3 regions of the Aquabacterium sp. T101 genome follow, and region 2 is predicted to be linked to each of the others. Evidence: predicted binding sites of a transcription regulator. Region 2 holds the regulator's gene; each other region holds the start of a gene.
The links. The regulator FliA, encoded in region 2, starts transcription of late flagellar genes. The targets are predictions, from matches to a motif close to CTAAAGTTTNNNNNNNNNNNGCCGNTA.
Positions count from the first base shown of each region.

Region 1: a site for FliA is predicted at 9,088-9,114, ahead of fliD (flagellar filament capping protein FliD). Genes of this name have one in related genera too.
Region 3: a site for FliA is predicted at 1,055-1,081, ahead of AC2EAQ_RS06400 (flagellin N-terminal helical domain-containing protein). Genes of this name have one in related genera too.

Region 1 is NZ_JBXVVZ010000001.1:1,346,775-1,356,765, reverse strand. Features, by position in the region: gene AC2EAQ_RS06460 (GNAT family N-acetyltransferase) at 1-364, shown strand, start outside; gene AC2EAQ_RS06455 (CPBP family intramembrane glutamic endopeptidase) at 431-1,345, shown strand; gene AC2EAQ_RS06450 (AAC(3)-I family aminoglycoside N-acetyltransferase) at 1,338-1,823, shown strand; gene AC2EAQ_RS06445 (SRPBCC family protein) at 1,820-2,245, shown strand; gene AC2EAQ_RS06440 (NAD(P)H-dependent flavin oxidoreductase) at 2,238-3,284, shown strand; gene AC2EAQ_RS06435 (YciI family protein) at 3,342-3,851, opposite strand; gene AC2EAQ_RS06430 (S8 family serine peptidase) at 3,934-5,808, opposite strand; gene AC2EAQ_RS06425 (flagellar brake protein) at 5,924-6,697, opposite strand; gene AC2EAQ_RS06420 (flagellar protein FliT) at 6,710-7,018, opposite strand; gene fliS (flagellar export chaperone FliS) at 7,036-7,476, opposite strand; gene fliD (flagellar filament capping protein FliD) at 7,593-9,059, opposite strand; gene AC2EAQ_RS06405 (flagellin N-terminal helical domain-containing protein) at 9,179-9,991, opposite strand, start outside.
Region 2 is NZ_JBXVVZ010000007.1:55,920-65,910, reverse strand. Features, by position in the region: gene AC2EAQ_RS15830 (GNAT family N-acetyltransferase) at 1-94, shown strand, start outside; gene AC2EAQ_RS15825 (hypothetical protein) at 161-619, opposite strand; gene AC2EAQ_RS15820 (nuclear transport factor 2 family protein) at 696-1,046, opposite strand; gene AC2EAQ_RS15815 (gamma-glutamylcyclotransferase family protein) at 1,043-1,501, opposite strand; gene AC2EAQ_RS15810 (SDR family oxidoreductase) at 1,566-2,309, opposite strand; gene AC2EAQ_RS15805 (PP2C family protein-serine/threonine phosphatase) at 2,568-3,734, shown strand; gene AC2EAQ_RS15800 (STAS domain-containing protein) at 3,799-4,140, shown strand; gene AC2EAQ_RS15795 (ATP-binding protein) at 4,191-4,589, shown strand; gene AC2EAQ_RS15790 (VOC family protein) at 4,619-5,005, opposite strand; gene AC2EAQ_RS15785 (GFA family protein) at 5,027-5,422, opposite strand; gene AC2EAQ_RS15780 (dienelactone hydrolase family protein) at 5,430-6,275, opposite strand; gene AC2EAQ_RS15775 (cupin domain-containing protein) at 6,415-6,804, opposite strand; gene AC2EAQ_RS15770 (hypothetical protein) at 7,041-7,424, opposite strand; gene AC2EAQ_RS15765 (hypothetical protein) at 7,661-8,551, opposite strand; gene AC2EAQ_RS15760 (RNA polymerase sigma factor FliA) at 8,690-9,415, opposite strand; gene AC2EAQ_RS15755 (MinD/ParA family ATP-binding protein) at 9,487-9,991, opposite strand, start outside.
Region 3 is NZ_JBXVVZ010000001.1:1,336,687-1,346,677, reverse strand. Features, by position in the region: gene AC2EAQ_RS06400 (flagellin N-terminal helical domain-containing protein) at 129-953, opposite strand; gene AC2EAQ_RS06395 (serine/threonine protein kinase) at 1,187-2,896, shown strand; gene AC2EAQ_RS06390 (DUF924 family protein) at 2,930-3,496, opposite strand; gene AC2EAQ_RS06385 (Bug family tripartite tricarboxylate transporter substrate binding protein) at 3,502-4,473, opposite strand; gene AC2EAQ_RS06380 (GNAT family N-acetyltransferase) at 4,518-4,799, opposite strand; gene AC2EAQ_RS06375 (prolyl oligopeptidase family serine peptidase) at 4,796-6,925, opposite strand; gene AC2EAQ_RS06370 (YaeQ family protein) at 6,933-7,490, opposite strand; gene AC2EAQ_RS06365 (carboxymuconolactone decarboxylase family protein) at 7,504-8,106, opposite strand; gene AC2EAQ_RS06360 (ABC transporter permease) at 8,207-8,947, shown strand; gene AC2EAQ_RS06355 (ABC transporter ATP-binding protein) at 8,944-9,696, shown strand; gene AC2EAQ_RS06350 (ABC transporter substrate-binding protein) at 9,684-9,991, shown strand, end outside.

The DNA of each region.
Region 1 (9,991 bases), on a different contig from region 2:
GCGCCTGGGCATCGAGCTGGCTCAGTCCGGCTCGCTGGTGGGTACCTGCACGCTGTTCGGCATCAGCGCGCAGTGCCGCCGCGCCGAGCTGGGGTACATGCTTTCATCCGCCGTGTGGGGCCGGGGACTGATGCACGAGGCGCTGCGCGGCTTCCTGGGCCATGCCTTCGCCGAGCTGGACCTCCTTCGCGTCGAGGCCGACACCGACCCGAGGAACGAGCGCTCGATGCGCCTGCTGGAGCGACTGGGCTTCGTCCGGGAGGGCTACTTCCGCGAGCGCTGGATCGTCGGCGACGAGGTGTCGGACTCGGCGATGTACGGTCTGCTGCGACGCGACTGGAACGCCGGCACGGCGTCGGTTTGAACAGGGGGGCTGCGCGCGACGCGCGGACCGGCATGGGCAAGAATGCACTCCGCTGGAGGCCGACGCATGAACATCGAGACATCACCGCTGGTGAAGATGGCCGGGGACGCGCGGCGCCCCACACCCTGGTGGCTGGCCTGGGGGGTCGGCGTGGCGATCATCTTCGGCGGTCTCGTGGTGGGCGGCATGGTGGGCGAGACCTTGCTGGGCCAACCGCCGAAGGACGCGCCGCTGCACCAGTTCGTCGACTTCTTCGGCTTCGGCATGGTGCTGGTGTTCCTCTACCTGTGGCTGCGCTTCAAGGAGGGGCGCACCTTCTCGTCGGTCGGCCTGCGCGGCGGCAACCCGCTGGGCCAGCTGGCCGGCGGCGTGGTCATCGGCGCGCTGATGATGACCGCGGGCGTGCTGGTGCCCTGGGCCTTCGGCCAGTACGCGCCGGGCGCGTCGGCGCACGGGCGGCTCGGCCTGGACGCCGTGCCGCTGCTGGTGCCGCTGCTGCTGCTGTTCATCCTGCAGGGCTCCACCGAGGAGCTCGTGCTGCGCGGCTACATGCTGCAGACGGCGGGTCGGCAGATGGCGCCGATGCTGGCCATCATCGGCACGTCGGCGATCTTCAGCGCGCTGCACCGGGACTTCGACCCGGTGCCCTTCGCCAACATCGTGCTGTACGCGGTGTTCGCCTGTTTCGTCGCGCTCGGCGACGGCTCGCTGTGGCGCATCTGCGGCATCCACGGCGGCTGGAACTACTGCCAGGGCAACATCTTCGGCTTGCCGGTCAGCGGCAACACCGAAGGCACGTCGCTGTGGAATTTCGGTCCCGCGCCGGGCTCGAACGAACTCATCACCGGCGGCAACTTCGGCGTCGAGGCCAGCCTGATGGGCACCGCGGTGCTCACGGTGGCCCTGGCCTTCGCGGTGGTCCACTACCGCCGGCAGGAGGCGCGCCGCGCGGCCGCGGCCCCGCCGGGCAACTCTGGCTGAGGCCACCGGCATCGTGGAACTGCGGGTGCTGACCAGCGACGACGTGCCCCTGGCGCGCGCGATGTCGCGGCTGTTCGGCCGCGTGTTCGACGACGAGGACAGCTACATGCGCCAGCCGCCGGGCGACGACTACCTGCGGCGGCTGCTGGCCAGCGACACCTTCGTCGCCGTGGTGGCGCTGGTCGGCGGGCGGGTCGTGGGCGGCCTGGCCGGCTACATGCTGCACAAGTTCGAGCAGGCGCGCTCCGAGCTCTACATCTACGACCTGGGCGTCGACGCGGACCACCGACGGCGCGGCATCGCCACGGCGCTGATCGAGCGCGTGCGGGAGCTGGCCGGCGAACGGGGCGCCCACGTGATCTACGTGCAGGCCGACCACGGCGACGATGCGGCGATCGCGCTGTACACCGGCCTGGGTACCCGCGAGGACGTGCTTCACTTCGACATCGAGCCGCGAGGCGAGCCCCCCAACGCATGAAGATCGAGCACCGCATCCGCGTGTCCGCCCCTGCAGCCACCATCTTCCGCCTCTACGAGGACGTGACCCGCTGGCCCGCCTGGGACCCGGACACCCGGGCCGCCTGGCTCGACGGCCCGCTGCGGCCGGGCAGCCGCGGGCAGCTCACGCCGACGCAGGGCCGCACCGTGCCGATGCTCGTCACCCGGGCGGAGCCCGGCCGCTGCTTCACGGTCGAGTCACGCATTCCGCTGTTTCGCATGGTGTTCGACCACGAGCTCGAGCCCGAGGGCCCGGTCACGCAGGTGGTGCACCGGGTGACGCTGTCGGGCCCGCTGTCGCTGGTGATCGGGCCGATGCTCGCGCGGCGCATCGACGCCGGCCTGCCGGTGACCCTGTCACGCCTGAAGGCCATGGCCGAGGCGGCCGCCAGCGATGGCTGACGCGCGCCTGGCCGACCTGCTGCGCACGCCGTTGCCGCTGGTGCAGGCGCCGATGGCGGGCTCGCAGGGCTTCGCGCTGGCGGCCGCGGTGAGCCAGGCCGGCGGCCTGGGGTCGCTGCCCTGCGCCATGCTCGGCGCGGACGCGATGCGCGACGAACTCACCCGGCTGCGCGCGCAGACCTCGGCGCCGGTCAACGTCAACTTCTTCTGCCACATGCCGCCGCCGCCGGACGCCGCACGCGAAGCGGCGTGGCGCGCGCTGCTCGCGCCGTACTGCGCCGAGTTCGGCATCGACCCCGCCACGGTGGGCGCCGGCCCGGGCCGGCAGCCATTCACGGCCGAGGCCGCCGACGTGCTGGCCGACTTCCGGCCCGAAGTGGTGAGCTTCCACTTCGGGTTGCCGGCGCCGGCGCTGCTGGCCCGCGTCAAGGCCTGGGGCGCGGTGGTGCTGTCCAGCGCCACCACGGTGGACGAGGCGCGCTGGCTGGAGGCCCGCGGGGTGGACGCCGTCATCGCCCAGGGGGTGCAGGCCGGCGGCCACCGCGGCATGTTCCTCACCGAGGACCTGTCCACGCAGACCGACACGCTCGCGCTGGTGGCCGCGGTGGTGCGCGCCGTGCGCGTGCCGGTGCTGGCCGCCGGCGGCATCGCCACCGCGCAGGACGTGGCCGACGCGATGGCCGCGGGCGCGGCCGGCGTGCAGGCGGGCACGGCGTTCCTGTGCTGCCCGGAGGCCACCACCAGCGCGGTGCACCGTGCCGCGCTCGCCGGCCCGGCGGCGCAGCACACGGCGCTGACCCGCCTGTTCAGCGGGCGGCCGGCGCGCGGCATCGTCAACCGGCTGATGCGCGAGCAGGGCCCGATGCATCCCGCGGCGCCGGCGTTTCCGCTGGCCACCGCGGCGCTGGCGCCGCTGCGGGCCCGGGCCGAGGCGGGCGGTTCGGGCGACTTCTCGCCGCTGTGGTCCGGCACGCGTGGCGCGCTGTGCCGTGCCGAGCCGGCCGCCACCGTGCTGCGCACGCTGGCAGGCGGTCTGTAGGGCTGCAGGCCGCCGGCAGATTGCGTGCGTGCGGGCGTGCGCCGCGCGGCGCGCGCCTCAGAAGCGCTTCTTCGCCAGCTTGTCGTGCGTCTCGGGCACCAGCATCAGCGCGGCGGACCCGTAGTAGCGATGGAACTCGGCCACCATCTCGCCCTTGGCGATCACCGGGTCGCTGGCGGTGAGCTGGCGTGCCTCCTCGATGTCCCGGACCGCAAACACGAACAGCCCGCGCCAGCCGTCGACGCCGTCGAAGGGCCCGGCCAGCGCGAGCTTGCCTTCGTCGGCCAGGCGCTTCATGTTGGCGAAGTGGCCGCGGAACATCGCGTCGCGGTCGGGACCGTCGGGCACGCGGTTCGGGCCGGTCTTGAGCACCACCAGCACGTAGCTGCGCATGCCCCGCTCGTCGGCGCCCAGGCGCTGGGCCAGGGCCGCGTCGTAGCCCGGCGGCACGGCCGGCGCGGTGGCGGACGCCGGTGCCGGTGCAGCGGTCTGGGCCACCGCGGTGGCCGGGACCAGCCATGCTGCCGACGCCAATGCGCAGGCCAGGGTGCGGATCGTCGGGGTCATGGTCGTCTCCTCGCAGGGCGGTTTTGTCGATGGGGCGGTCGACGCGGCTGTCGATCGGTTGCCGGCCCGAGCGTGCCGCGCGTCAGCGTGCCACGACGTCGGCGGGCCGGGGCCCGGCCGGCCGGCGCTGCGCCGCCAGTTCCAGCGTGCGTCGCGGGTGGGCGAGGTTGACGCGGCCGTTGCGCTCGGCGCCGTCCAGGATGAGCTGCCGCAGCTCGGCCACGCTCAGGTCCGGGTACAGCGCCAGCAGCTTGGCGGCCAGGTTGGCGATCTGCGGCGCCGACATCGACGTGCCCGACGCGCGCAGGCGGTCGCCGCCGGGCATGAAGCTGTCGACCTGGTAGCCGTTGGCATGGATCACGGTGGTGCGGCCGAAGCTGGAGAAGCTGGTCTCCTGGCCTGCCGAGTCGACCGCGCCCACCGTGATCAGGTTGGGCAGCGCGATGTCGGCCGGCGAAGTCTCCTCGAAGCCGCTGTCGGAGTCGGCGTTGCCGGCGGACGTGACGAACAGGATCTCCGGTGCCGAAGCCAGGGCGTCGCGCATCGCCTCGCGCGCTTCCATGAAGTAGCGCCGCGCCAGTTCGCGCCGCTCCTCGGCATTGCGGCCCACACCGTGGAACTGCAGCGACGCTTCCCAGCCGCGCTGGGTGCCGCCGAAGCTCATGTTGGCCACGCGCACGCCGGCCGCGCGCATCGCGGCCACGGTGGCGCGGTAGGCGGCCTTGGCGCGCTCGCGCCGCTCGTCGGTGATCGGCAGCGGCTCGGTGCGCCACCCGAAGGTGATGCGGGCGTTGAACACGCGGGCGAACGGGTTGCCGTCCACCGCGATGCCCGCGACATGCGTGCCGTGGTAGTAGTTGCCGCCCAGGCGCATCGACTCCTGGAACGGCTGTACCTGCTCGGGCCGCAGGCCCGCCACCTGGCGCCGGTACGCACTGGCCTCGGGCGACTCGACGTTGGCGAACACGTCGCGCGCCCCGCGCATCAGGCCCTTGGTCTGCGACCACGGCAGCGGCGACTGCGCGATGTCCTCCAGCGGCGCGGAAGTCGGCCGCGCCTCGAGGTCGAAGCCGACGCCGGCCACCGGCGCGGCCATGCGGAACAGGGCCGGGTCCACACCGCTGTCCCAGACGGCGACCACCACCGGGCGCGCCGGCGCGTCCGGCCGCAGGGCGAAGGTGCGCGGCGTCCAGGTGTCGGCCACGGGACGGTCGTTGCGCGTCACGTAGTCCTGCAGCACGGCGATCGCGTCCTCCCGGAACGGCAGCACGTGCTCGATGAAGGCCCGCTGCGACAGCACGCCGGCGACGCTGCCGCGGTCCAGCCGCAGCTGGTTGTTGCGTGCGGGCGGGTCCAGCCGCGCCTTCACGCCGGCCTGCGTGACCACCGGGTTGTTGAGCTCGAGCAAGCCCTTCATCGACTTGACGTTGTTCGAGACCACGGCCCAGGGGTGCGGGTCCAGCAGTGCGGCCAGTCGGGCGCGGAAGCGCTGACGCTGCGCCGCCAGGTCGCCGCCGCCGGCGCGCGCCGCGGCGGCGGCTTCCGACAGCACGGCGGTGGTGGCGGCGGCGGCGGGCTTCTCCTGGCGGGCTCGCCACTCGGCCGTGAGCGCGGGCACGTCGCCGAAGCGCCCGCCGAGCAGGGCCACCGCGACGCGGGCGGCGCTGTAGCCGTCCAGCGTGGCGCGGTCGCGCACGTCGTAGCGGCGCGCCTCGTCCGCCACGTCGGCGGCGAGCTGGTCGAGCACCGGCTGCAGTTGTGCGGGGGGCAGCGCGAACAGCTCGCTGGGCAGGACCGGCAGGGTCAGCTGGGTCCGCGGCAGCTGGTTGGCCGTGGTGACCACGACGCGGGTCGGAGCCGGCGGCGCCGGAGGCTGCGGCGCGGCACAGGCCGTCAGCAGCAGGGCCGTCAGGACGAGGGGGGCGACGAGGCCCGGGGTGCGGAATTCGAGGCGCATGGCGGCGGCGGGGTGGAACCAGGGGCCGATTCTGGGGCCGCCGCCTCCATGCGGCACTGGCGACAACCCCGGTCCGGCGAACGCCTCGGCTGCCGGCATGCGCCGGCCGAGGCGCTCAGCCCAGCGTGAGCAGCCGCGAGCGGCGCTGGACCACGTCGATGTAGCGCTGCAGCGCGCGCTCGGCCGGGCCCTGCAGGTCCACGAACGAGCAGCCCAGCCGCGTGCCGCGGGCCTGGGGGTGGAAGCCGCCGCTCACGTGCTGCACGCCCAGCGTGGCGACGAAGCGGGTGTCGGCGTCGAGCTCGATGCGCACGCCGGCGATGCGGATGCCCGCGGCGATCGGCGGCAGGTCCGGCGGCATCGCGAGCGCACAGCCGCCAATGCTCACGTCGAGCAGGCGCAGCTCGAGCTGCATGTCGGGCACGGCCGGGTGACGCATCCGCGCCAGCGCGCCGTCGCGGGTGCGCACGCGGAAGTACTCGCGGCGCTGGAAGCGGTACACCACGTCGGGCAGCGCGGCCTGCAGCGCGCTGCCGCTCGGGCCGCGCACCAGCATCAGGTGGCTCAGGTCGAACTGCACCTTCACCGCGTCCAGGTAGGCCACCGCGGTGACCTCGCCGCCGTCGATCAGCGGGCCCACCTGCGGGTGGGCAGGGTCGGCGTCGAGGCTGACGCGGCGCTGGTGCGCGTCCACGGCCCACAGCACGGTGGTGTAGGCGGCCCCGCTGGGGCCGCTCAGCTGCACCACCACGTGGCCGTCGACCAGGCGGCGCAGCAGCGACAGCACCTCGGCCGGGTGGGCGACGCGGAACTCGTCGAGCGCATTGCCCGTGAGCGCCGAGATCGGCGCCGGCTGGGTCGGCTGGAAGTCGGGGCGTGCGGCAGCCACGGGTGCCTCCGGTCAGTGCAGGGTGCGCGGCCGGCCCGAGACCATCTGGTCCAGTTCTTCGAGCCACGGTTCGGCCAGCTGCCGGATCTCCGCGTCGTTGACGAGGATGCGCTGCATGATGCGGCTCTTGGCCTTGGACTCTTCGCTGGCCAGCGGCTTCTCGGTGGCGGCGTGCTTGAGCTGGGCGATCAGCAGCACGCAGGCGCCTTCCAGCTTGACGACCTGGTCCCAGTCGGCCGCGCGGGCCGCCGCGAGCATGTCGTTGCTGGCGCGTTCCAGCGCTTCGTAGTAGCTCAGCAGGTTGCTGTCGAGGGCGCTCATGCGCAGGCTCTCCGGGGTCAGCCGCGGGGGCCGTTGGCTTGAGGGGCGATCGACTGCCAGGCGTCGCGCAGCGGCTGCATCAGGCGCTGGCACTCGTCGAGCATGCCGGTGTCGTTCTTCAGGTTGGCCTGGGTCAGACGAAGGCCGATGTAGGCGTACAGCGCCGCCAGGTCGGACGCCAGCGCGCCACCGGCCTGCAGGTCGAGGCCGGCCTTGAGGCCTTCCTCCACGATGCGCGCGGCGCGGCCGATCTCGCGGCCCTTGGCTTCGGTGTCGCCGGCGGCCAGGGCGGCCCGGGCACGGCCGAGGGCCTCGAAGAAGCCGTCGAACAGCAGGGCCACCAGCTTGTGCGGCGAGGCGTCCACGACGCCGGTCTCGACACCGACGTTCTGGTACATGCGGGCGTGGGGCACGCCGGACCGGCCGAAGGCGGGGGAGGCGAGGGGGTGTGCGTACATGCGGCTGCGGTGCGGTGGTCTTGTCTGGGCTTGCCAGGGTTATCGTCCGCCGCGAGTGACCCTTGAGGGTCAAACTGGGCCCTGGCTCCAGGGCTCCTCGGCGCAACGCCTGCCGCTCAGCCCCCGCCGGCGCTGCGCGCGGTGTAGAAGTTGTTCAGTGCCTGCAGCTGCTGCGACATGTAGCTCGACAGGCCCGACAGCTGGCCCATGTTGCGGTCCAGGGCCTCGTACTGGGCACGCAGCCGCTTCTCGGTGGCGGCCAGCCGGGCTTCCATCTGCTCCTGCCGGTCGTCGATGCGGTCGATCCGGGCTTGCAGGCTGTCCGTGCGGCCCTCGAAGGAACCGTCAGCGGCCAGCAGCAGATCGCCCATCTCCTTGAAGCGCCGCATGAACCCCTTGTCGGCGGTGGTGGCACCGTCGCCCTGCATCAGGTTGCGGAACTGCTCGATGTTGGCGATGCCGTTGTCGAGCGAGCTGGCGTTGATCGACAGCGTGCCGTCGGCGCCCATCGTGATGCCCACGTCGGCCAGCCGGGTGAAGGCGGTCGACGCCGTGGTGGCCTCGTTGATCACGTTGCGCATCTGACGCTGCAGGCCCACGACCAGGCTGTCGCCCTGCATCGCGCCGGCCTTTTTGCTCGCCTCGTCGTACTTGGTCTGCTCGCGGATGAAGGTCGCCAGCTCGTTGAAGGACTTGACGAAGTCCTCCACCGCCGTCTTCACCGCCGCGGTGTCGGTGGCCACGACCACTTCCACCGGGCCCGCCGTCTCGGCCATCAGGCGCAGCGTCACGCCGTCGGACACGTTGGTCAGCGTGTTGCTCGTCGACTCGACATCGATGCCGTTGATGGTGGCCAGCGCATCGGCCGCGCTCTGGTTGAGCGTCATGGGGCTGGCGGCCAGCGCGTTGTAGGCCAGCGCCGACAGGCCGTTGGTGGCCACGCCGTCGTCGGTGGTCTCGGTGGCCGTGATGCGGAAGCCGTTCTCGGCGCCGGTGGCGGTGGATCGCAGCGCCAGCCGCGCGCCGCTGGCGTCGTTGATGATCGTCGCGGTGACGCCGGCACCGGCGCCGTTGATGCGGTCGCGCACCTCGGCCAGCGTGTCGTCGGCGGGGTCGAAGGTGATCGTCACCGGCGTGGCGCCGACCTTGGGCGCGAAGCCGCTGGTCGGGGTGCCGGTCCATTCGCCGAGCTCGATGGTCAGCGTGCCGCCCGCGAACTGGCCGGCGGTGTCGGCCGCGGTGAAGGCGCGGCTGGACAGGGTCTGCGCCGACGCGAGCTGGCTCACCTCGACCGCATAGCTGCCGGCGGCGGCACCGGCGGCGGTGGTGACCTGCACTGCGCGGTCGTCGGCGGAGGTGCCCGCACGCCGGTTCCACAGCGTCAGCGAGTTCATCGCGCCCGACTTGTCGCGCAGGCTGGACAGCATGCCCTGCAGCCGGCCGAAGCTCGACAGCTCGGAGTTGAGCTCGGTCTCCTGCTTCTCGAGGGCCTTCAGGGGCTGGCGCTCGATGGCCATCAACTGCGTGATGATGCTGTTGACGTCGAGGCCGCTGCCGATACCGGCCGATGAGATGGAAGCCATGTCAGGTTTTCCCGTCGTACGTCGGCGGTTTCGGCAGCGCCGGGGCTTTCTTGAGGCCGGCGCTGCCGAAACCGCGCGGCGCGTGATGGATTGCGCGCCGCGGGCCGGGGTGGGGCGCTTCAGCGCTGCAGCAGCTGCAGCACCTGCTGCGGCAGCTGGTTGGCCTGGGCCACCATCGCCGAGCCGGCCTGCTGCAGGATCTGGGCGCGCGACAGGTTGGCCGTCTCGGCCGCGAAGTCGGCGTCCATGATGCGGCCGCGGGCGGCCGCCTGGTTCTCGGCGGCCACCTGCAGGTTGGTGATCACGGCCTCGAAGCGGTTCTGCGCCGCGCCGTACAGCGCGCGCTCGGTGTTGAGCGTGTCGAGCGCGGCGTCGATGTTGGTCATGGCCGTGCCGGCCAGCGCCGCCGTGGTCAGGCCGCCGCCGGTCACCGCGGTGATCGAGGCGTTGCCCGACATGTCGGTGGTGGTCACGGTGACCGTCTCGCCGCTGTTGGCGCCGACCTGGAAGGCCTGCGCGCCGGCGCCGCCGGCCAGGATGGCGATGCCGTTGAAGCGGGTCGAGCTGATGGTGCGCGTCACTTCCGAGGCCAGCTGCTGGTACTCGGCGTTCAGGTTGGCGCGGTCGCCGGTGCCGTTGGTGGCGTTGGCGGCCTGCACCGCCAGTTCGCGCATGCGCTGCATCATGTCGCCGAGCTTGCCGAGCGCGCCTTCGGCGGTCTGCGCCAGCGAGATCGCGTCGTTGGCATTGCGGATGGCGACGTTCATGCCGCGCACCTGCGTGTTCATGCGCTCGGCGATCGCCAGGCCGGCCGCGTCGTCCTTGGCGCTGTTGACGCGCAGGCCCGAGGACAGGCGCTGCATCGACGTCGCCAGCGAGGTCTGCGACGTGTTGAGGTTGCGCTGGGCGTTCAGCGACGAAATGTTCGTGTT
Region 2 (9,991 bases):
GCGCGTGCTGGTGGCCGCGGGCATGCGCTTCGTGGAGCAGCGCCGCCTGCCCGGCTACGACGACGACTCGCTGGTGTACGCCACCGGGGCGTGACGGAGCGCGATCGCGACGTCGCGCCGTCGAAGCGCGAGCCCGCAGCGCCGGTGCCCGGGCCGGGGCTCAGTCCTTCGACGCGGGCAGGTCGCGGATCTTCTTCTCGTCGACGTACTTGCCGAACTCGGTGAAGCCGGCACCGACCGACGGATGCGTCATCAGCGATCCCATCGCCACCTGGCCCAGCACCTGGAAGCTCTGCTGCAGCGCTGCCGGGCCGTCGAACATCAGCGCGTCCTTCGTCTGCTTGCGGCAGGTGACCGTCAGCAGCCGCTCGATCAGCGCGCCCGCGCTGCGGTTCATGCTGTCGCGCTGCGCCGCCGACACCTGCGCGATGGAGGCGACTTCCGGGTGCAGCGCGGCATTGGCGAAGATCCAGCGCACCAGATCGGTCTTGTCCTGGGCCGAGGTCGACGCCACCAGGCAGCGCGACATCTCGTCGGTGTAGGGGCTGGCATCCGCCGGCGCGGCGTGAAGGGCCGCGGCAGCGGCGATCGCAAGGGCAAGGCGATGGGAGGCGGTCATGGGCTGGGGATGACGGGATGACAGAGCCCGGATGATGCACCGGAACGCGCCGCCGGTGCCGGCCGTAGCGGACGCCCTAGGCGCCGCTGACGAACCACACGCGCGCAATGCCCGCGGGCGTCACCTCGTAGATCGCGGCCACCTCCATCGGCGCGGGCTGCACGCCGACGACGCGCTCGTGGTCGATGACCTTGTTGCCGAACACCATGCGGTTGACCACCTCGGCGTGCAGGCCCGGCAGGTTGAAGCGCCGGCTGCGGTAGTGCTCGGCGAACGCGGCCTTGCCCAACAGCACCGGCTGGGCGTCGGGAAGGCGCCAGGCGGTGACGTCGTCGGTGAACTCGCGCACGAAGCGCTCCAGGTCGCGCGCGTTGTAGGCGTCGAGCTGGCGCTGGACGAAGGGCACGGGGTCGAAGGCGTCGGTCATGGCGTGGCGTAGGGGTGATCGGCCGGCAGTTCCAGCCAGTATCCGCGCGCCAGCTCGGGCGTGTACTCGGCGAACGGCCCCTCGACCGACACGCACTGGGCGAGGTGGCTGGCGGGCTTCAGGTAGGCCTGCGCGCACAGGCGCGGGCCGTCGTGGTCGGCGGGCTCCAGGTCGACGGGCACGCGCTCGTAGCCGGTGGGCAGGCCGACTTCCTCGAAGCGGTCCATCGCCGGCAGCAGCGAGGCGTCCACCTCGTACACCTCCCCCAGCACGCGATGGCCCTCGCCCGGCTGGTTCACCAGCCACGGCGCGCGGTCCTCGAGCGGCAGCCGCACGACGTACAGCGGAAGCGCCTGCACCGTGCGCCAGACACCGCCGACACGGCGGCCGACCATGCGGTCGTGATTGGGGAGGCCCTGCTTCAGCGTGCCATAGACGAACAGCCTCACGGCCATGGCGCAACGGCCCTCTTCGATGCGGCCGAACCGTGGGCCGGGTCGAATCGTTCGCGTCGCCGGCTCATCGCGCCACCCAGCCGCCGCACACCGGGAACACCTGGCCGACGAAGCAGTCGGCGGCGCGGCTGCACAGGTAGGCGGCGAACAGCGCGTCCTCGCGCGCGGACACCAGGCGGCCCAGCGGCACCTCGCGCGCCAGCCGCTCCTGGAAGCGCGGGTTGGCCTGGACGTCCTGCGGGAAGTAGGTCGGGTTGTCGACGAAGTTCTGCGCGATCGCGTTCACCTGCACGCCGTGCGGCGCCATTTCCACGCCCACGGCCTGCACCCAGGCCAGCTGCGCCCCGCGCGCCGCGCTGTAGGTGGACGCGCGCTTCATGCCGCGCAATGCCGACGCGCTGCCCACCACCAGCACCTTGCCCGCGCGTCGCGCCACCATGGCCGGCGCCACCGCACGCAGCAGCCGCGGCAGCGGATGCACCAGGGCGGCGAAGGTGTCGTTCCACTCGTCGTCGGTCACGTCGGCGGCCGCCGTGGTGGGCGCCTTGAAGGCCGGGTTGGCCACCAGCACGTCCACCGGGCCGCCGGCCAGCGCGTCATGCACCGCGGTCTGCGCGGCGTCCGGCGCCGACAACGCGCGCGCGTCGGCCACCACGGTGGCGCCCTGCTCGGCGAACACCCCGCACAGCGCGGGGCCCATGAAGTCGTCGCATTGGGTGATCAGCACGCGTGGCCCGCTCGCGGCCGGTCCGGCGGAAAGCAGGCCGGTGCCCGCCGGCCGGTGGGTCGTCTTCGACGGATCGTTCATGCTCGGTTCGTCCTCGCCCAAGGCGGCATCAGCCCAGCGTCTGTCGGCGCGAGCTTACCCGCGCGGCGCGGGCGCCGGATCGGCGTTGTCCCGTTCCGCGGCGCGGCCTGATCACGGAAGATCCACCCTTGGACTGCGACCTGAATCCCCATGACAACGTCTTTCCCTGGGCCCTCCGGAACCGAGTCGGCTCCCGCGTGGCTTGACCTGCTGCTCGACGTGACCCGCCGCCTGGCGGCTCCCGTGGAGCTGCGGACGATGCTGCGCGAGGTCACCCACGCGGCGTGCGAACTGCTGGGCGCCGAGCGGGCCTCGGTCTGGCTGGTGGATGAAGCGCGTCACGAACTGGTGCTCGAGGTCGCTGACGATGTCGGGCAGATGCGCATGCCGATGGGCGTTGGGCTGTCCGGGGCCTGCGCCCGCGAGCGGCGCGCCATCGAAGTGACGGACTGCTACGCCGACCCGCGCTTCGACCCCAGCGTCGACCGCCGCAGCGGCTTTCGCACCCGCAACAGCCTGTCGTTGCCGCTCGATGCGCTCGACGGCCGGTTGGTGGGCGTGCTGCAGGTGCTCAATCGCCCGGTCTCTGCCGGCGCGGACCCCGGGGCGTCCCTGCGACTCGCGGAGGCCCTGGCCGCGCAGTGCGCCGTGGCGCTGGCGCGAGCCCAGGGGATCGAGAAGATGCGCGAGGCGCAGCGCATGCTCCGCGACCTCGAAGTGGCCCGCCGCGTCCAGCACAGTGCCCTGCCCACGAGCCTGCCCGAGGTGCCCGGATACCAGGTGCATGCACTGTTCGAACCCGCCGAACAGACAGGCGGCGACATTTACGACCTCGTGGTGCACGATGGCCGCCTGCTGGTCGTGATCGCGGACGCCACCGGTCATGGCGTGGGCCCGGCGCTGTCCGTGACCCAGTTCCAGGCGATGTTGCGCCTGGGCGTGCGCAGCGGTGGTTCCCTGCCCCAGGTGTTTCGGCACGTCAATGACGAACTCTTCAGTCGACTGCCTGATGGGCACTTCGTGACGGCCTTCGTCGGACTGCTGGACCCGAGGTCGCACCGTCTGGAATTCATCAGCGGCGGGCAGGCGCCGATCCTCCACTACCGGGCCCGGGCTCGCGAGGTCGTCCGCCACCGGGCCACCAGTTTCCCCATGGGCGCCATGCCTCTCGATGGCGAACCGGTGCCCGTCACGCTGGAGTTCGGCGAAGGGGACATCCTGGCGTTGTTGTCGGACGGGGTCTACGAGCAGGAATCCGGGAGCGGCGAACCGTTCGGCCGGCACCGGGTCGAGGCGCTGCTCGACCAGGCCCGCGACGAGCCGCTCTCCCGCATGGCGGATCGGATGCTGCAGTCCCTTCGTGCCTTCGCCGGAGGCAGCCAGGACGACGACGTGACGGCCGTGCTGCTGCAACGCAGGCCTTGATGCCGTCATCAATCCGTCATCGACCGCCGACGAAGATGCCGGGTTGCTTCGACGGACCTCTGCCATGGAACTGATCTCGATCACCGACGACGACTCCTGCACCCACCTTCGACTGGAGGGTCGCCTCGACGCGGCTGGCGCCGACCGGATCGGCATTCGGTTCACGGCGGCCGTGGCGGCCCAGGAACGCCCGGCCCTGATCGACCTGTCGGGCGTCTCCTTCGTGGCCTCGATGGGCTTGCGCCTGCTCGTTTCCACGTCACGGGCGCTTAAGCTCAAGGGACTGCCCATGGTCCTGTACGGACTGCAACCCCAGGTGGCCGAACTGATGGACGATGCCGGCATGACACAGGTGTTCGCGATCGAGCCCACGCTCGCCGACGCCAGGCGCCGACTCGGCAGCTGACTCCCGGGCGGATGGTGCCGTTACCTGGACACCCCGCTGTCGACCTGGCGTTGCCGCTGGAGATCGGCTCCGTGCGCCGGGCCTGCGACGCCGTGGTCGACGGCCTGTTGGGCAATGACCGCCCCCCGAAAGACTCGGCAACGATCGAGCTCGTGATCGAGGAGGCCGTGATGAATGTCGTACGGCACGCGTTCGACGACCCGTCAGGCCAGTTGCTGCGTCTGCGCGCGTGGATCGACACGGACGTGCTGTCACTTCAGTTCGAAGACAGCGGCCGCCCGTTCGACCCCTCGGCGGTCGACCTGCCCAAGCCGGCGGAGTCGATCGAGCAGGCACAGCCCGGCGGGTTGGGAATCCGGCTGATGCGCAAGCGTGCCCGATCGATGAGCTACCGGCGAGTCGACGGACGGAACATCCTGACGATCACGCTCGGCCTGCAGCGGGCCTGATCCGCTGAGTCAGCGCAAGAAGCCGGGCACTACTGCCCCACCGGCGGCTGCCAAAGTTCCACCTTGTGGCCCTCGGGGTCGATCACCCAGCCGAACTTGCCGTACTCGGAGTCTTCGGTCTTGTCGAGCACGTTGCAGCCTTCGGCGCGCAACGCCTGCAGCAACGCGGCGAGGTCGTCGACGCGGTAGTTGATCATGAACGGCGCCCTGGCCGGGCCGAAACCCTCGCCGTCGCCCGCACTGACCGACCAGATGGTGGTGCCCTTGTACGGCTGTCCCTCGGCGTCGGCCCAGGTGAACGCGGCGCCGCCCCAGGACTGCACGTCGATGCCCAGGTGGGCGCGGTACCACGCGTGCAGCGCTGCCGGGTCGCGCGCATGGAAAAAGACGCCGCCGATGCCGGTGACTCGTTTCATGACCTGCCTCCCGGGCGCATGTCAGAACCAGAGATCCCCGACGCAGCGCCCGTCGCGCGGCAGGTCCTCGAACTTGTCGAGCCCGTCGAAGTGGTCGATCGGCACGGCCGCCACCGGCCCGGGCTCGGTCAGGCGCAGGTTGACGGCGATGCGGCGCCGGCCGTCCGGCATGAGCTGCCGGCCGCGCCAGAAGGCGACGCAGCCGCAACGCGGGCAGAAGTGGAACTCGACGTGATCGCCGCGGACGTACTGGCTGGTGGGCCCGGACACCGTGATGCCATGGCCCTCGAAATCGTAGATCCACAAGGCACCGTAGCGGCGGCACACCGTGCAGTTGCAGGCGGTGGCGCCGTCGGGCAGGGCCTCTTGCGCCCAGGTCCAGTGCACCTGTCCGCAGTGGCAGTGGCCTTGCAGCACGGTCGCCTCAGGGTCGGGTGGCGAGCAACGCCAGGAAACCCGCGGTCGCGCTGCGGGCGGCGGGCAGATTCAGCAGCGTGTGCGGGGCGTTGGGCACCAGCACGATGGCCGCCCGTGCGTTGTCCTTCAGGGCGGCGGCGCAATGGCCCTGCGCGTCTGCGTTGCCAAGCCAGCCGTTGGCCCGCGAGAAAAACGGATCGGTCGAGCTGATGACGTTGAGCACCGGCTTGCCCGGCTCGAACGCATTGCGCGGCTCCTGCACAAAGTAGTTCGTCTCGCAGCTCCACGCGTAGAGCATGCGCGCCGCGAACTCGTTGCCGGCGTGGCGGGCCACCGGCACGGAACCCTCGCTGGTGCCGGCCAGCACCAGCTGCGCGGGGTCGGCCCAGGCCTGGGACTTCAGCGCCGCCAGCATGGGGCCGATCTCCGACGCTCGCAGGGCATGCACCCGCTCGTAGGATGCCTTGTCGATCGGCGACTTGTAGGTGACACGCCCAGGCAGGGCGAACGAGTCCGGCGCGACGCTGGCGTAGCCCAGGCCAGCCAGCCACTGCTGCCATTCGCCGATGGCCTTGAGGCCCAGGCCGGAAGAGCCGTGCAGGAACAGCACCACCGGCACCGGCTTCGCGCCGACCCGGGGCAGGTCCTTGAACTTGCCGCAGAACACCGCGCCACCGGTGGCGGCCGCGGGTAGGCAGACATCGGCCTGCTGCACGCTGGCGGCCAGCGACTCGCGGGTGTGGACCCAAGCGTCGCCCTTGATCTCGCCGGCCGGCGCGGCGCTCTGCGCCAGGGCCGGAATGCCCGCTGCGGCGAGTACCGCTGCCAGGACCGTGTCGAACCTGCGTGTCATGGATCCCTTCCCTCCGGCGCGCGGCCATGCCTTTTGAGAGGCATTGGACCGTGCCGGCGCCCGGCCCGTCAATGCGCGCAAGCCCGGCGCCGGCCTCGTTCGAGGGATCCCCGAGGGTCGCCAGGACCGCAGCCGCCGCTCAGGACGGCTCGAACATGATCAGGCGGCACTCCGACGAGCCGATGTTCTCGAGCACGTGCCCGGGGATGGGCGCCTGCACCAGCGCCGCGCCGGCCTTGGGCTGCGCGTCGCGATAGGACCCGTCCATCGCGTGCAGTCGCAGGCTGCAGTCGGTGAGGTAGTACACCGCGTTGGCCGGATGCGAATGGAGCACGTCCTTCTGCCCGGGCTTCCAGGTCACGGCGATCACCTTGAACTGGTCGTTCTGGGCGAGCACCCTGTAGATGTCCGGCGACGCGATGTAGGAGCGCGGCAGTTGCTGGGCCTGCGCCTGAGCGGGTGCAGCGGCGAGTGCTGCGATCGCGGCGGCAGCCAGGGTTGCAGCGAGGCGGCGTGCGGAGACTGACATGAGGTTCGTCCTTTCTGGAGCGAGGCCAAGCGGGCCACGGCTCCAGCGTAGGCCGCGGCGGCGCCGAGGCGTTGCGTTGCCTCAAGCGCGAAAGGCCGCCATGCCCGCCACCGCGGGCGCGACCGCCATGCTGGCCCAGAAGTGCAGCCCGTCGATCGGCGCGCTCATCGCATCAAGGACGGCCAGTTGGTCGGCGTTGGACGACCTCCATCGGGGTGATGGAGGCGACTGGTGCGTCATGGGCGCGGCTTGCAGCCCGAGTAGTTGACCATGCGCGGATAGTCCGGCCGCGGCGACTCGAACAGCTTGATGCACATGCCGGCGCGATGCTCGGGATACCAGCTGAACACCGTGACCGTGCGCCCGTCGTCGAGAGCGATGCGATGCTCGTAGATCGGTAGCGGACCTGTGCCGGGGTCGGAGGTCATTGGCACGAGGAGCCCTCCGGCGGGGATGAGCATGACGTTGCGGGCTTGCCGGGTCGTCGTGCCAGTGTCCCGCCGCTCCAGCACCGTGCCTAGCGTCTCGACGGCTTTGGGATCGAATCGGCCTCCGCCGCCCGGGGTGGAGGCACACCCGGAGAGGATCAGCAAGGGGCCGAGGATCAGAGCGAGCTTCATGACGTTTGGGACTGCCTGTCCGAAGGTGGTGTGCCGGAGCCTACCGCAGCACGCCAGGTCGAACCTTCGCCCTCAACCATGGCTCTTGCCATGGACTCCGGCCCGGGCGGCGGCAGCGCGGCCTCTGTCACCTCCAGTGAGATCCGACACCCACGCCGCGAGCCGAAGGATCAAGATGAGCACCGGACCGCCGGCAAGCGGTCGCAGATGGGCGCACCGCGCCCGGGGAAGAAGCCTCAGCGCGTGGCAGCGGGGCACTTGCCCTCGTCCGCACCGGGCGGCATCTGCGGCGGCGGAACATAGGCGGTCGCCAACGGGTCCCGCTGGGCCTGACTGGTCCGGCCCGTATAGGCCTGCAGCGCGCAGGACGGCCTGACCCCCAGGTCGTACAGGCTCAGCGCCAGCGATCGAACCTCGCTCCGGCCATACACGAATCTCGACGAGGGGCGGAAAACCCGGCCCACCGCTTCCTGGACGGCTTGCCACTGGGCGTCGGACAGCGCGGCGACCTTGTCGAGTTCGCCAGCAAGGGCCAACGTCGGTGCGGGCTCGGTCGATGCCCAGGAGTCGTGACCCACGGCCTTGAGCGTGCGTGCGTCGATCAGGTCGAAGCGGAGCGGGACCAGCAGGTACGGCACCCGGCGGTACTCGACCAGCGTCAGCCCGCGTGTGCTCTGATTGGTCTGGAACACCTCCAGCTTCGGGCTCACGGTCGCCAGCAGCAGCAGGTCGCAGGCACAGCGCCCCGCCAGGGCGGCCAGATCCGGATGAACCTCATTGAGCCTGCTGGTCCAGAACGCCTGGGGCGAGGCCTCGCGCGCTTTCCGCAGCCGCTCGACGTCGGCCATGTCGACGGTCACACGGGCGATGTCGTAGCGCGCTTCAAGCGAGATCTCGTCCCTGAGGCCCAGGTAGACCTGATCAGCGATGCCCGCATCCGCCGCTTGCACCAGGCCGCGGGAATTGCCGAAGACGAGCGCGCCGATGCGTAGCAAGTGCAGTTCGTGACCCGCCACCACCGCGATGCCCAGACGCTGACGCGCCGCGGGTTCGGCGGTCTGCGCCCCCGAGGCAGCGAAGGCAAAGGCCAGGATGCAGGCGAAGACGTGTCGAAAGAGCCGGACCATGCGTTGCGTCGGCGGTTTGCCCGGTCCGAGCGCCGGACGTTGACCGTCGAGAGGAGAAGGGGCAACGAGGATAGTGCATCGGCGCGAGTCGGGTGGCCTCTGCACCCGGCGGACCCGGGCGCGCAGCCTGTTCCCGGCTCACCAGGCGCGCAGCTTGGCCCTCAGGCGCGCGATGCTCTGGCTGTGCAGCTGGCACACGCGGCTTTCGGTCACCTTGAGCACGGCGGCGATCTCCTTGAGATTCATGTCGTGCTCGTAGTACATGCTCATCACGTACTGCTCGCGCTCGGGCAGCAGCTTGATGGCTTCCACCAGCGCCTCGCGCATGCGGCGGTCGTTCAGCATGGCCAGCGGGTTGCTGGCCTCGTCGGCCACGTGGCGGTCGAGGTAGCTGTCGTCGCCCTCCTCGCCGCGCATGTCCTCCAGGTGCACCAGCTGCGTGCCGCGCACCTTGGTCAGGATCTCCTGGTAGTCGGTCAGGCTGACGCCCATCTCCCTGGCGATTTCGCTCTCGGCGGGCGCGCGGCCGAACTGCTGCTCCAGCTTGTGCACCGCGGCCTCGATCTGGCGCTGCTGCTTGCGGTCGCCGCGGCTCATCCAGTCGCCGTTGCGCAGCTCGTCGAGCATGGCGCCGCGGATGCGCTGGGTGGCGAAGGTTTCGAACTGCACGCCCTGCGCGGCGTCGAAGCGGCCCATCGCGTCGTGCAGGCCGATCATGCCCACCTGCACCAGGTCGTCCAGTTCCACGTTGGCCGGCAGCTTGGCGATCATCTGGTGCGCCAGGCGTCGCACGAGGGGGCTGTATTGGCGCAGCAGCGCGTCAGCACGGGCTGGCACGTCGAGGCGTCCGGTGGCGGTGTACATGTCGGCGGCTCCTGGGCTGGGGCTCGGTTCTGCGGGTTCGTCTTTGTCGGGCGCGGGCTTCGGGTCGCGTTTCATGGCGCTCCCCGTGCCGCCCGGGCGGCGCGTTCGCCACGCGGCGCGCCCATGAAGGCGGGCACGGCCTGGCCCAGCAGGCCGTGCGCCAGCCGCATCAGGCCAGCGGGCACGGCGGTCTCGGCGCGCGACGCGGCGGGGTCGATGGCGGTCCAGTCGTGCAGCACGGCGCCGGCGAAGCGGTCGGCGGTGGCGGCGATCTGCTCGGCGATGCGCGGCGTGCGCGGCGAGCTGGCGGCGGCCACCAGCAGCAGGTCGAAAGCCATCAGGCCGTGGCGCTGCGACAGCAGCTTCATGTTGGCGTAGGCCGAGGTCACGCTGGTGGGGTGGTCGGCGGCCAGCAGCAGCGGGCGCGGCGCGCGGCGTGCGAACAGGCGGCCCAGCTCGGCGGCCTCGGCGTGCACGATCACCACGCCGGCGTCGGGCGCGGCCTCGGTCAGCGCCTCGAGGAAGCCCTCGCAGGAGCCGCGCGCGTCCACGTGGCGAAGCGGCAGGCCGCGCGCG
Region 3 (9,991 bases), on a different contig from region 2:
TCTGGAAAACGCCGCGACGGCGTGATCGATGGAAATGAACCCGTTTGCCGCCCCAGAAAAGAACAAGCGCCCGCGAAAGGCGGGCGCTTGGGAGGATCGCCGGGACCCGCGGGTCCCGGTGGCGCGCGTCAGCGCAGCAGGGCCAGCACCGACTGGGGCAGCTGGTTGGCCTGGGCCACCATCGCCGAGCCGGCCTGCTGCAGGATCTGGGCCCGCGACAGGTTGGCCGTCTCCGCCGCGAAGTCGGCGTCGACGATGCGGCCCGCGGCAGCGGCCTGGTTCTCGGCCGACACCTGCAGCACGCTGATGATCGCCTCGAAGCGGTTCTGCACCGCACCGTACAGGGCACGCTCGGTGTTGAGCGTGTTCAGCGCGGTGTCGATGTTGGTCATCGCCGTGCCCGCGGTGGCCGCCGTGGTGAGGCCGCCGCCGGTGACGGCCGTGATGTCCGTGTTGGTGGACATGTTGGTCGTCGTCACGGTGACCGTCTCGCCGCTGTTGGCGCCGACCTGGAAGGCCTGCGCGCCGGCGCCGCCGGCCAGGATTGCGATGCCGTTGAAGCGGGTGTTGGACAGCGTGCGACCGATTTCCGCGCCGAGCTGCTGGTACTCCGCGTTCAGGTTGGCGCGGTCGCCGGTGCCGTTGGTGGCGTTGGCGGCCTGCACAGCCAGTTCGCGCATGCGCTGCAGCATGTCGCCAACCTTGCCGAGCGCGCCTTCGGCCGTCTGCGACAGCGAGATCGCGTCGTTGCCGTTGCGGATCGCGACGTTCATGCCGCGGGTCTGGGCGTTCATGCGCTCGGCGATCGCCAGGCCGGCGGCATCGTCCTTGGCGCTGTTGACGCGCAGGCCCGAGGACAGGCGCTGCATCGACGTCGCCAGCGAGTTCTGCGACGTGGTCAGGTTGCGTTGCGCATTCAGCGAAACGACGTTGGTGTTGATGGTCATGGGCATGGTGTTGGCACTCCTGTGAACGGTGTTGCACTCCTGATCCGGCCGGTGGGCCGGTCGGGACTCGTCCCCGTCTGCGAAGTGGCTGGGGCCGTAGGGCCGTTTTCGGTCAGGCCCTGGCGGAACTTGAGCCGGCGATTTCGAGAACTAGTGCGCGCCCCCTGGTCGGCCCCGGCGCGCCGTGCGCACGCTGCCACGGGGGCAGCCCCTGATAAGCTGGCTGGATGACCGAGGCCGTGCCCTCCTCATCGCTGCCGCCGGGCGTCACGCCCGGGGGCGAAGACGCGCCGACGCTGCCGGTGGGCACGCGCGTGGGTGAGTTCGAGGTGCGTGGCGTGCTGGGCAGCGGCGGCTTCGGCATCGTCTACCTGGCCTGGGACCACGCCCTTGAGCGCGAGGTCGCGCTCAAGGAGTACATGCCCGGCACGCTGGCCGGTCGCGGCGAGGGCCTCGCGGTGTCCGTGCGCTCGCAGGGCATGGCCGAGACCTTCGCGCTGGGTCTGAAGTCCTTCGTCAACGAGGCGCGCATGCTGGCGCGCTTCGACCACCCGTCGCTGGTCAAGGTGTACCGCTTCTGGGAGGACAACGGCACCGCCTACATGGTGATGCCGCGCTACGTCGGCCGCACGCTGCGCCAGGTGCGGGCCGGCATGGTGGTGCCGCCCAACGAGGCGGCCTGCCGCCGCGTGCTCGACGCGCTGCTGTCGGCGCTGGAAGTGCTGCACAAGGAAGGCGTGTTCCATCGCGACATCGCGCCGGACAACATCCTGCTCGGCGACGACGGCCTGCCGGTGCTGCTGGACTTCGGCGCTGCGCGCCGGGTGATCGGCGAGGGCAACAAGGCGCTCACGTCGATCATGAAGCCGCACTTCGCGCCGCTGGAGCAGTACGCCGACCAGAGCGCGATGCGCCAGGGTCCCTGGACCGATCTCTACGCGCTGGGCGGCACGATCTACTTCCTGATCACCGGCCGCGAACCGGTGCCGGCGGCGTCGCGCGCGCTGCACGACGACCAGCCGCGCCTGACGGACCTGCGGCCCGCCGACTGCACCCACGGCTTCCTGGCCGCGGTGGACTGGATGCTCGCGCTCAAGCCGGCCGAGCGGCCGCAGAGCGTGCACATGCTGCGCGACGTGCTCGACGGGCGCATGAGCATTCCCGTTCGCCTGGCGGCCGATCGCACCGTGCCCGGCATCGCGGCGCGCGACGGCGTGGACATCCCCACCGGGCCGGGCGATCTCGGCGGGCCGTCGGCACACGAGGGCCGGACGCAACCGCCGCCCAGCGATGCCCGCACGGTGCTGATGCCCACGGCGCCGGCCGCCCTGCCCACGCCCGCCGCGTTGAACCCGGCGCCGGCCGCGGCGCCGGCGCAGCGTTCGCTGCTGCCGGTGCTGGCGGTGCTGGTGGTGCTGAACATCCTGGCCTGGTGGTGGTTCACCCGCCCAGGCGACCCGGCCCCGGCCACGCCGGCGGTCGCGGCGACCGGAACCGGCGGAGTGGCCGGCGCGGCCGCACCGGCCTCCGCGGGGGCCGCGACCGCGCCTGCCGCCGCCCCGGCGGCGTCCGCCGCGGCCCGTGCCGCGGAACCCGCCGAAACGATCCTGTCGGTGCTGCCGGCGCGGCCGCCCCGCCCCGCGGGTGCGACAGCGCCCGACGGCAGCGCGGCCGCCGGGGTGTCCCCGACGCTGCCGGCCGTGGCCACCGTGCCACCGATGCGCTCGGCCGACCTGCCGGCCCCGACCGGCCGCGCCCCCACGACGGCCGGTGCGCCCGCCACGGCCGCAGTCGACGCGCAGGGCCCACGCGCCCGGTGCGGCGACCGCATGCTGCTGTCGCTGCTGGTGTGCATGAAGCGCGAGTGCGAGGCGCCCGCGCTGCGCAACCATCCCGAGTGCGTGAAGATGCGCGAGCAGGAAGAAGCCGCGCTTCAGCACCAGCGCTGAGGCCCGCACCGGCGCCGCGCGGCGCCGCGATCGTCAGAAGCCCGATCCGGGCAGCGCCAGCCAGGCGGTCTCTTCGTCGGTCGATGGGCGTCCGAGGGCGGCATTGCGGTGCGGGAAGCGGCCGAAGCGCTCGATCACCTCGGCATGGCGCCGCGCGTAGTCGGCATAGCCGGCCAGCGAAGGCCGCAGGGCGGCGAGGGCTTCGAACAGGCGCACCGACTCGTGCTGCATCGCCATGTCCTCCGCGTGCTCGAAGGGCAGATAGGCGAACACCCGGCGCAACGGCGGCAGGTGCAGGTCGTCGCCGTGCGCCACCATCGCGCGGGCGCCGGCCAGCGCCTGCGCGTCGCCGGCGAACGCGCGTGCCGTGCCGCGATACACATTGCGGGTGAACTGGTCCAGCACCACCAGCCGCGCCAGCGCGCCGTCGGGCGACGCAGCCCAGCCGTCGATCGTGCCGGCCAGCGCGGCGTCGATCAACGCGCCGAAGCGGTCGCGGATCGCGCCGTCGAAGGCGGGGTCCTTGCGGAACCAGGCCTCGCGGGGTTCGTCGGTGTCGCCGAACCAGAAGTCCAGCACGTCGCGGGCGGTGGGCGACATGGGGCTCAGTCGAGCTTGGCGCCCGAGTCCTTGACCGCCTTGGCCCAGCGCGGCATCTCGGCGGCCAGGAAGCGGGCGAACTCGTCGCTGCCGAGGAAGGCCGGGTCGGCGCCCTGCGCCACCATGCGGCTGCGGATGTCGGCCGACTCCAGCACGCTGCGGAAGGCATTGGACAGCCGGTCCACCAACGGCCGCGGCGTGCCTGCGGGGGCCAGCACGCCATAGAAGCCCACGACCTCGAAGCCGCGCAGCCCCGACTCGATCAGCGTGGGCGTGTCGGGCAGGGCCGGGTTGCGCTCGCGGCTGGTGACGGCCAATGCGCGGATCTTGCCCGCCTTGACGTACTGCGCCGCCTGGGGGATCGACTCGGCCATCACCTGCACCTGGCCGGCCATCAGGTCGGTGAAGGCCGGCGCGCTGCCGCGATAGGGGATGTGGACGATGAAGGTGCCGGTGGCCTGCTTGAACATCTCCGGCACCAGATGGCTGATGCCGCCGTTGCCCGCCGAACCGTAGTTCAGGCGCCCCGGCTGGGCCTTGGCCAGCGCCACCAGCTCGCCGATGGTGCGCGCCTTGACGTCCGGATGCACCACGAAGGCCAGCGGTTGCTGCGCGGTTCGCGCGATCGGCACGAAGTCCTTCAGCGTCTGATAGGGCAGCCGGGTGTAGATGGCGGGGTTGATCACCATCGTGCCGGTGTTGGCCATGAGCAGCGTGGTGCCGTCGGGGTCGCTCTTGGCGACGAACTCGGCGCCCACGGTGCCGCCGGCGCCGGCCTTGTAGTCGATGATCACCGGCTGGCCCAGCGCCTGCCCGAGCCGCTCGGCCAGCAGCCGCGCGTGGGCGTCGAGCGGGCCGCCGGCGGGAAAGCCGATGATGATCTTCAGCGGCCTGCCGGTCTGTGGGGCCTGGGCGGCGGCGGCCAGAGGCAGCGCGCACAGGGCGGCGGTGGCCAGGCGTCGGGTCAGGGTGTGCATCGGTGTCTCCTCCGTCATGGATTCTCGTGGGATGGGGTCGCGGTTCAGTCCTGCAGCAGGTCGAGCGTCTCGGGATGCCTGCGCATGTAGTCCTCGGCGTAGCTGCAGTCCGGGCGCACCTTGAGCCCGCGCTCGCGGGCATGGTCGAGCGCGGCGCGCACCAGCACCGCGGCGATGCCGCGGCCACGCAGCGACTTGGGCACGCCGGTGTGGGTGAGCATCATCACCTTGCCGTACACCCGGTACAGCGCCACGCAGTCCTGGCCTTCGACGGTGGCGACGAAGCGCGTGCCCTCGCGGTCGTGGCGAACGTCGAACACCGTCATCGGCCGAGCTGCTGCCACAGGAACGCGAACTCCAGCGCCAGCATGTCGGCGCGCTGCGGGTTGTCGGCGGCCGCGCCGTGGCCACCCTCGATGTTCTCGTAGTACAGCGGCGCGTGGCCCTGCTCGGCCATTCGGGCGGCCATCTTGCGGGCGTGGCCGGGGTGCACCCGGTCATCGCGCGTGCTGGTGGTGAACAGCACGCGCGGCAGCTTCATGTCGCGGCGCACGTTCTGGTAGGGGCTGTACTTCGAGATCCAGGCCCATTCCTCGGGCTTGTCGGGGTCGCCGTACTCGGCCATCCAGCTCGCGCCCGCCAGCAGCTTGTGATAGCGCCGCATGTCCAGCAGCGGCACCTGGCTGACCACGGCGTTGAACAGCTCGGGCCGTTGCAGCATGACTGCACCCACGAGCAGGCCGCCGCCGCTGCCGCCCTCGATGCCGAGGTGGCGCGGGCTGGTGATCTTCGCGGCGATCAGGTCCTCGGCGACGGCGGCAAAGTCGTCGTGGCTGTTCTGTCGCGTGGCCTTGACGGCGGCCTGATGCCAGGCCGGGCCGTACTCGCCGCCGCCGCGGATGTTGGCCACCACCAGCACGCCGCCCTGGCCGTACCAGGCGCTGCCGAAGGCGCCGGAATACCACGGCTTCATCGACACCTCGAAGCCGCCGTAGCCGTACAGCAGCGTGGGGTTGCTGCCGTCGGCGCGGGCGCCGCGCGGCCACACCACGAAGTAGGGCACGCGCGTGCCGTCCTTCGACGTGGCGAAGCGCTGCTCGACGCGCATGCCTTCGCTGTCGAAGAAGCGCGGCCGCGCCTTGAGAAGCTCGCGCGCGTCGCTGCCGGTGCGCGCCAGCGACAGCGAGTCGGGCGTCAGGAAGTCGGTATAGGTCAGCAGATAGCGCTCGGCCAGCGGGTCGCGCGAGCCCAGCAGCGGGTCGTGCAGCGCGGCGATGCCCAGCGTGCCGGGGAAGGGCGCCGCCACCTCGCGCCGCACCCAGGCGCCGCCGGCGCGCGCCGGGGCGCGCCACTCTTCCACGCGGCCGGCCACGTTGTCCAGCACCGACAGCAGCACGTGGCGGTGGGTGGTGACGAAGCCCTCCAGCGACCGCGTCGGCGTGGGCGTGAACAGCGTGTCGAAGCGCCGCTCGCCGGCCATGAACGCCTTGGCGTCGGTGACGAGCAGGCTGCCGCGCGCATGGGTGCGGCCCCCCGTGGTCCAGTCGCTCTTGAGCTGGATCAGCAGCCGCGATCGCCAGAACGCCGTGTCCGCGTCGTCGGGCACGTCCAGCGGCACCAGTCGCCCGTCCTCGAGCAGCCACTGCTTGGAGCGGTAGAAATCCAGGTAGCGGCCGATCACGGTGCGCGGGTGGCCGGGCGTGCGGTCCACCAGCGCGAAGGCGCCGACGTCGGCCTTCTCGGCCTCGAACACGGTGGACGCGGCCGCCAGCGGCGTGCCGCGCTTCCAGCGCTTGATGATGCGCGGGTAGCCCGAGTCGGTCATCGCGCCCGGCCCGAAGTCGGTGGCCACGAGTAGCGTGTCGGCGTCCACCCAGTCGATCGACGACTTGGCCTCGGGCAGCTCGAAGCCGCCGGCCGCGGCCGGCACGAAGCGCTTCGTGCGCAGGTCGAACTCGCGCAGCACCTTGGCGTCGGCGCCACCGCGCGACAGCGACACGATGCAGCGTTCGTAGCGTGGGCCCAGGCAGGTGGCGCCGCCCCAGACCCAGCTTTCCTTCTCGGCCTGGCCCAGGGCGTCGAGGTCGAGCACCGTCTCCCAGGTCGGCTGCGCCTGGCGGTAGTCGTCCAGCGTGGTGCGGCGCCACAGGCCGCGCGGGTTGGCCGCGTCCTGCCACAGGTTGTAGACGTGCGCGCCCACACGGTGGATGGCGGGGATGCGGTCGCGCGAGTCGAGGATCTCCAGGATGCGCGAGCGCATGGCCTCGAACCGGGGATGCTTCTCGAGCACCGCGCGGGTCTCGCGATTGCGCTCGCGCACCCAGGCCAGCGCCCGCTCGCCCTGCACCTCCTCCAGCCACAGGTAGGGGTCGTCGTCCGGCGGCGGCGGGGTCTGGGCGGGGGCGAGGGTGGCTGAGGTCATCAGGGCCAGGGCGATCAGTCGCTTCACCATCTTCGGGTCAACGGGGTTCGAGCAGGGGCTCCAGGGTCAGTTCGAGGGTGGCGTCGCCGGCGCTGCACCACACGGTGCCGTCCTGCACGCTCACCTGCAGCTGCATCGAGCGCTGTGCCAGTGCCGCCAGGGCCTGGCTCTGCGCGGCGGGCAGCTGCCACACCGCGAGTTTCTCGGTGCGGTTGAGCTTGTTCTTCACGCCGGCCCACCACACCGGGGTGCTGGCGGCGTAGGCGATGAAGACGGCGCGGTCGGCGCGCGACGCGGCGCGCTGCATGCGGCGCTCGTCGGGATGGCCGACCTCGATCCAGTCCACCAGCTGGCCCGACAGGTCGTGCCGCCACAGGTCGGGCTCGTCGGTGTCGGACAGGCCGCGCGCGAACACCAGTTCGCCGTGTTCGTTGTCCTTGGGTGCGTACAGCGCGAAGGCGAGCAGGCGCACCATCAGGCGCTCCTCGGTCTCGCTCGGGTGCAGCGCCAGCGTCAGCGCGTGCTCGCCATAGACGCCACGGTCCATGTCGGACACCGACAGCTGGACCTTGTAGATGGTGGACTTGAGGGCCATGCCGTTGCGCGCCTTACCCGTGCTTGCCGGGCTGCCAGCCCCGCGCCGCCAGCCAGCGCCGGCCGTCGGCGGCGGCGTGCGCTTCCAGTTCGGTGGCCATCGCGTCGTTCCAGCGGTTGAGGAAGCCGAACAGCGCCACCACGCCGGTGATCTCGACGATCTCGCCATCGTCCCAGTGGGCGCGCAGCGCGGCGGCGATCTCGGCGTCCACCGCACCGGGCACGCTGGCCGCCGCGGCGGCGAACTCCAGCGCCGCCCGCTCGGCCGGCGTGAACAGCGCACTCTCGCGGAACTGCCACACCGCGTCGAGCCGGCGTGCGTCGGCGCCTTCGGCCTGGCCGAAGCGCGCCGCGGCGCGCATCGTGTGCGCCTCGCAGTAGCGGCAGCCGGCCACGCGGCTGGCCACATGGCCGATCAGCCGCTTGAGCTCGCTCGTGACGCGCCCGTCGTTGGTCATCACCGCACGGTTCAGCTCGGTGAACGCCCGCGCCAGCGCAGGGCGCCGCATCATCGTGAGCACGCTGTTCGGCGCGAATCCCAGCGTGCCTTCGAAGAAGCGCGCCAGTTCGGCCACGGCGGGGTCGTGGTCGGCGGGCAGGGGGGCAACGAGCGGCATGGCGGCGCACTGTGCCACACGTGCCGAGGGGGTGGGTTGGCCCTATGTCGGCGCGAACATATCGCGCCCCGGCGCCGGCCTGACCAGAATCGCGCCCCAGATGAACGACGGTTTTGCGGCGGCGCTGCGCACGGCGTGGGCGCTGGTGGTGGAGTTCGATGCGCGGTTGGCGCAGGTGGTGGCGCTGTCGCTCGGCGTCAGCGGCACGGCCTGCCTGCTGGCGGCCGGCTTCGGCTTGGCCGCCGGAGCCTGGCTCGCGGTGGCGCGCTTTCCCGGCCATGCCGCCCTGGTGGCGGCCCTGAACACGCTGCTGGCGCTGCCGTCGGTGGTGGTGGGCCTGGTGGTGTACCTGCTGCTGTCGCGCGCCGGGCCGCTGGGCTCGCTGGGCATCCTGTTCACGCCCACGGCGATGGTGGTGGCGCAGACGGTGCTGGTGCTGCCGCTGGTGGCGGCGCTGACGCGCCAGCTTGTCGCCGACGCGTGGCACGGCAACGGCGAGCAGCTGCGCTCCATGGGCGCGCCACCTTTCGTGGCCGCGCTGCTGCTGCTGGTGCACGAGCGCATCGCGCTGGTCACCATCCTGCTCACCGCGTTCGGCCGCGCCGTCAGCGAGGTGGGCGCGGTGATGATCGTCGGCGGCAACATCGAGGGCGTCACGCGCGTGATGACCACCGCCATCGCGCTGGAGACCAGCAAGGGCGACCTGCCGCTGGCCCTGGGCCTGGGCATCGTGCTGCTGGGTGTGGTGGGCACGCTCAATGCCGCGATCGGCCTGCTGCAGCGCCGCCAGGGCGCGCAGGACCGCGGCACGGCCGCGCTGGCCGCGGGGGCCGCGTCGTGAACGCGGCCGCTTCGGTGTCCCCGGCGAAGGCAACGCGCGGTGTCGCGCCGGGCGGCGCCACCCTGATCGCGCTGCAGGGCGTGGCCGTGCGCTTCGGCGCCACCGTGGCGTTGCAGGGCGTGGACTTCTCCCTGCATGCCGGCGAGCGCGTGGCGCTGGTGGGCGCCAACGGCAGCGGCAAGACCACGCTGCTGCGCGTGCTGCACGGGCGTCTGCCGCACGAGGGTCGCCGCTTCGTGGCCGGCGACCTGCGTCAGGCGATGGTGTTCCAGCGTCCGTTCCTGATGCGCCTGTCGGTGTGGAACAACCTGCGCCTGGCGCTGTGGCTGGCCGGCGTGCCGGCGGCCGAGCGCGCGCAGCGCGCCGCCGACGCGCTCGCGCGCGTGGGCCTGTCGGCCGAGCGCGACCGGCCGGCGCGCGTGCTGTCCGGCGGGCAGCAGCAGCGCCTGGCGCTGGCGCGCGCCTGGGCCGTGCGGCCGCAGGTGCTGTTCCTCGACGAGCCCACCGCCGCGCTCGACCCCGGCGCCAAGCGCGAGGTCGAGCAGTTGATGGCCGAGTTCAGCGCCGAGGGCATGGCGCTGGTGTTCAGCACGCACAACCTCGGCCAGGCCAAGCGGCTGGCCAGCCGCGTGCTCTACCTGGAAGGCGGCCATCTGGTGGTGGACCGCCCGACCACGGAGTTCTTCGATTCCCCGCTGCCCGAACCCGCGGCCTCGTTCCTCAAGGGAGAGCTGCCCTGGTCCGCCTGATCGTCATCGCACTTGCGCTCTGCGCCGCGCTGGCCGCGCACGCGCAGGACCGCTTCATCATCGTGGCCTCCACCACCAGCACCGAGCAGTCGGGGCTGTTCTCCCACCTGCTGCCGGCGTTCAAGGCGGCCAGCGGCATCGACGTGCGCGTGGTCGCGCAGGGCACGGGCCAGGCGCTCGACATCGCGCGCCGCGGCGACGCCGACGTGGTGTTCGTTCACGACCAGGTGGCCGAGGAGAAGTTCGTTGCCGAAGGCTTCGGCGTGAGGCGCCTGCCGGTCATGTACAACGACTT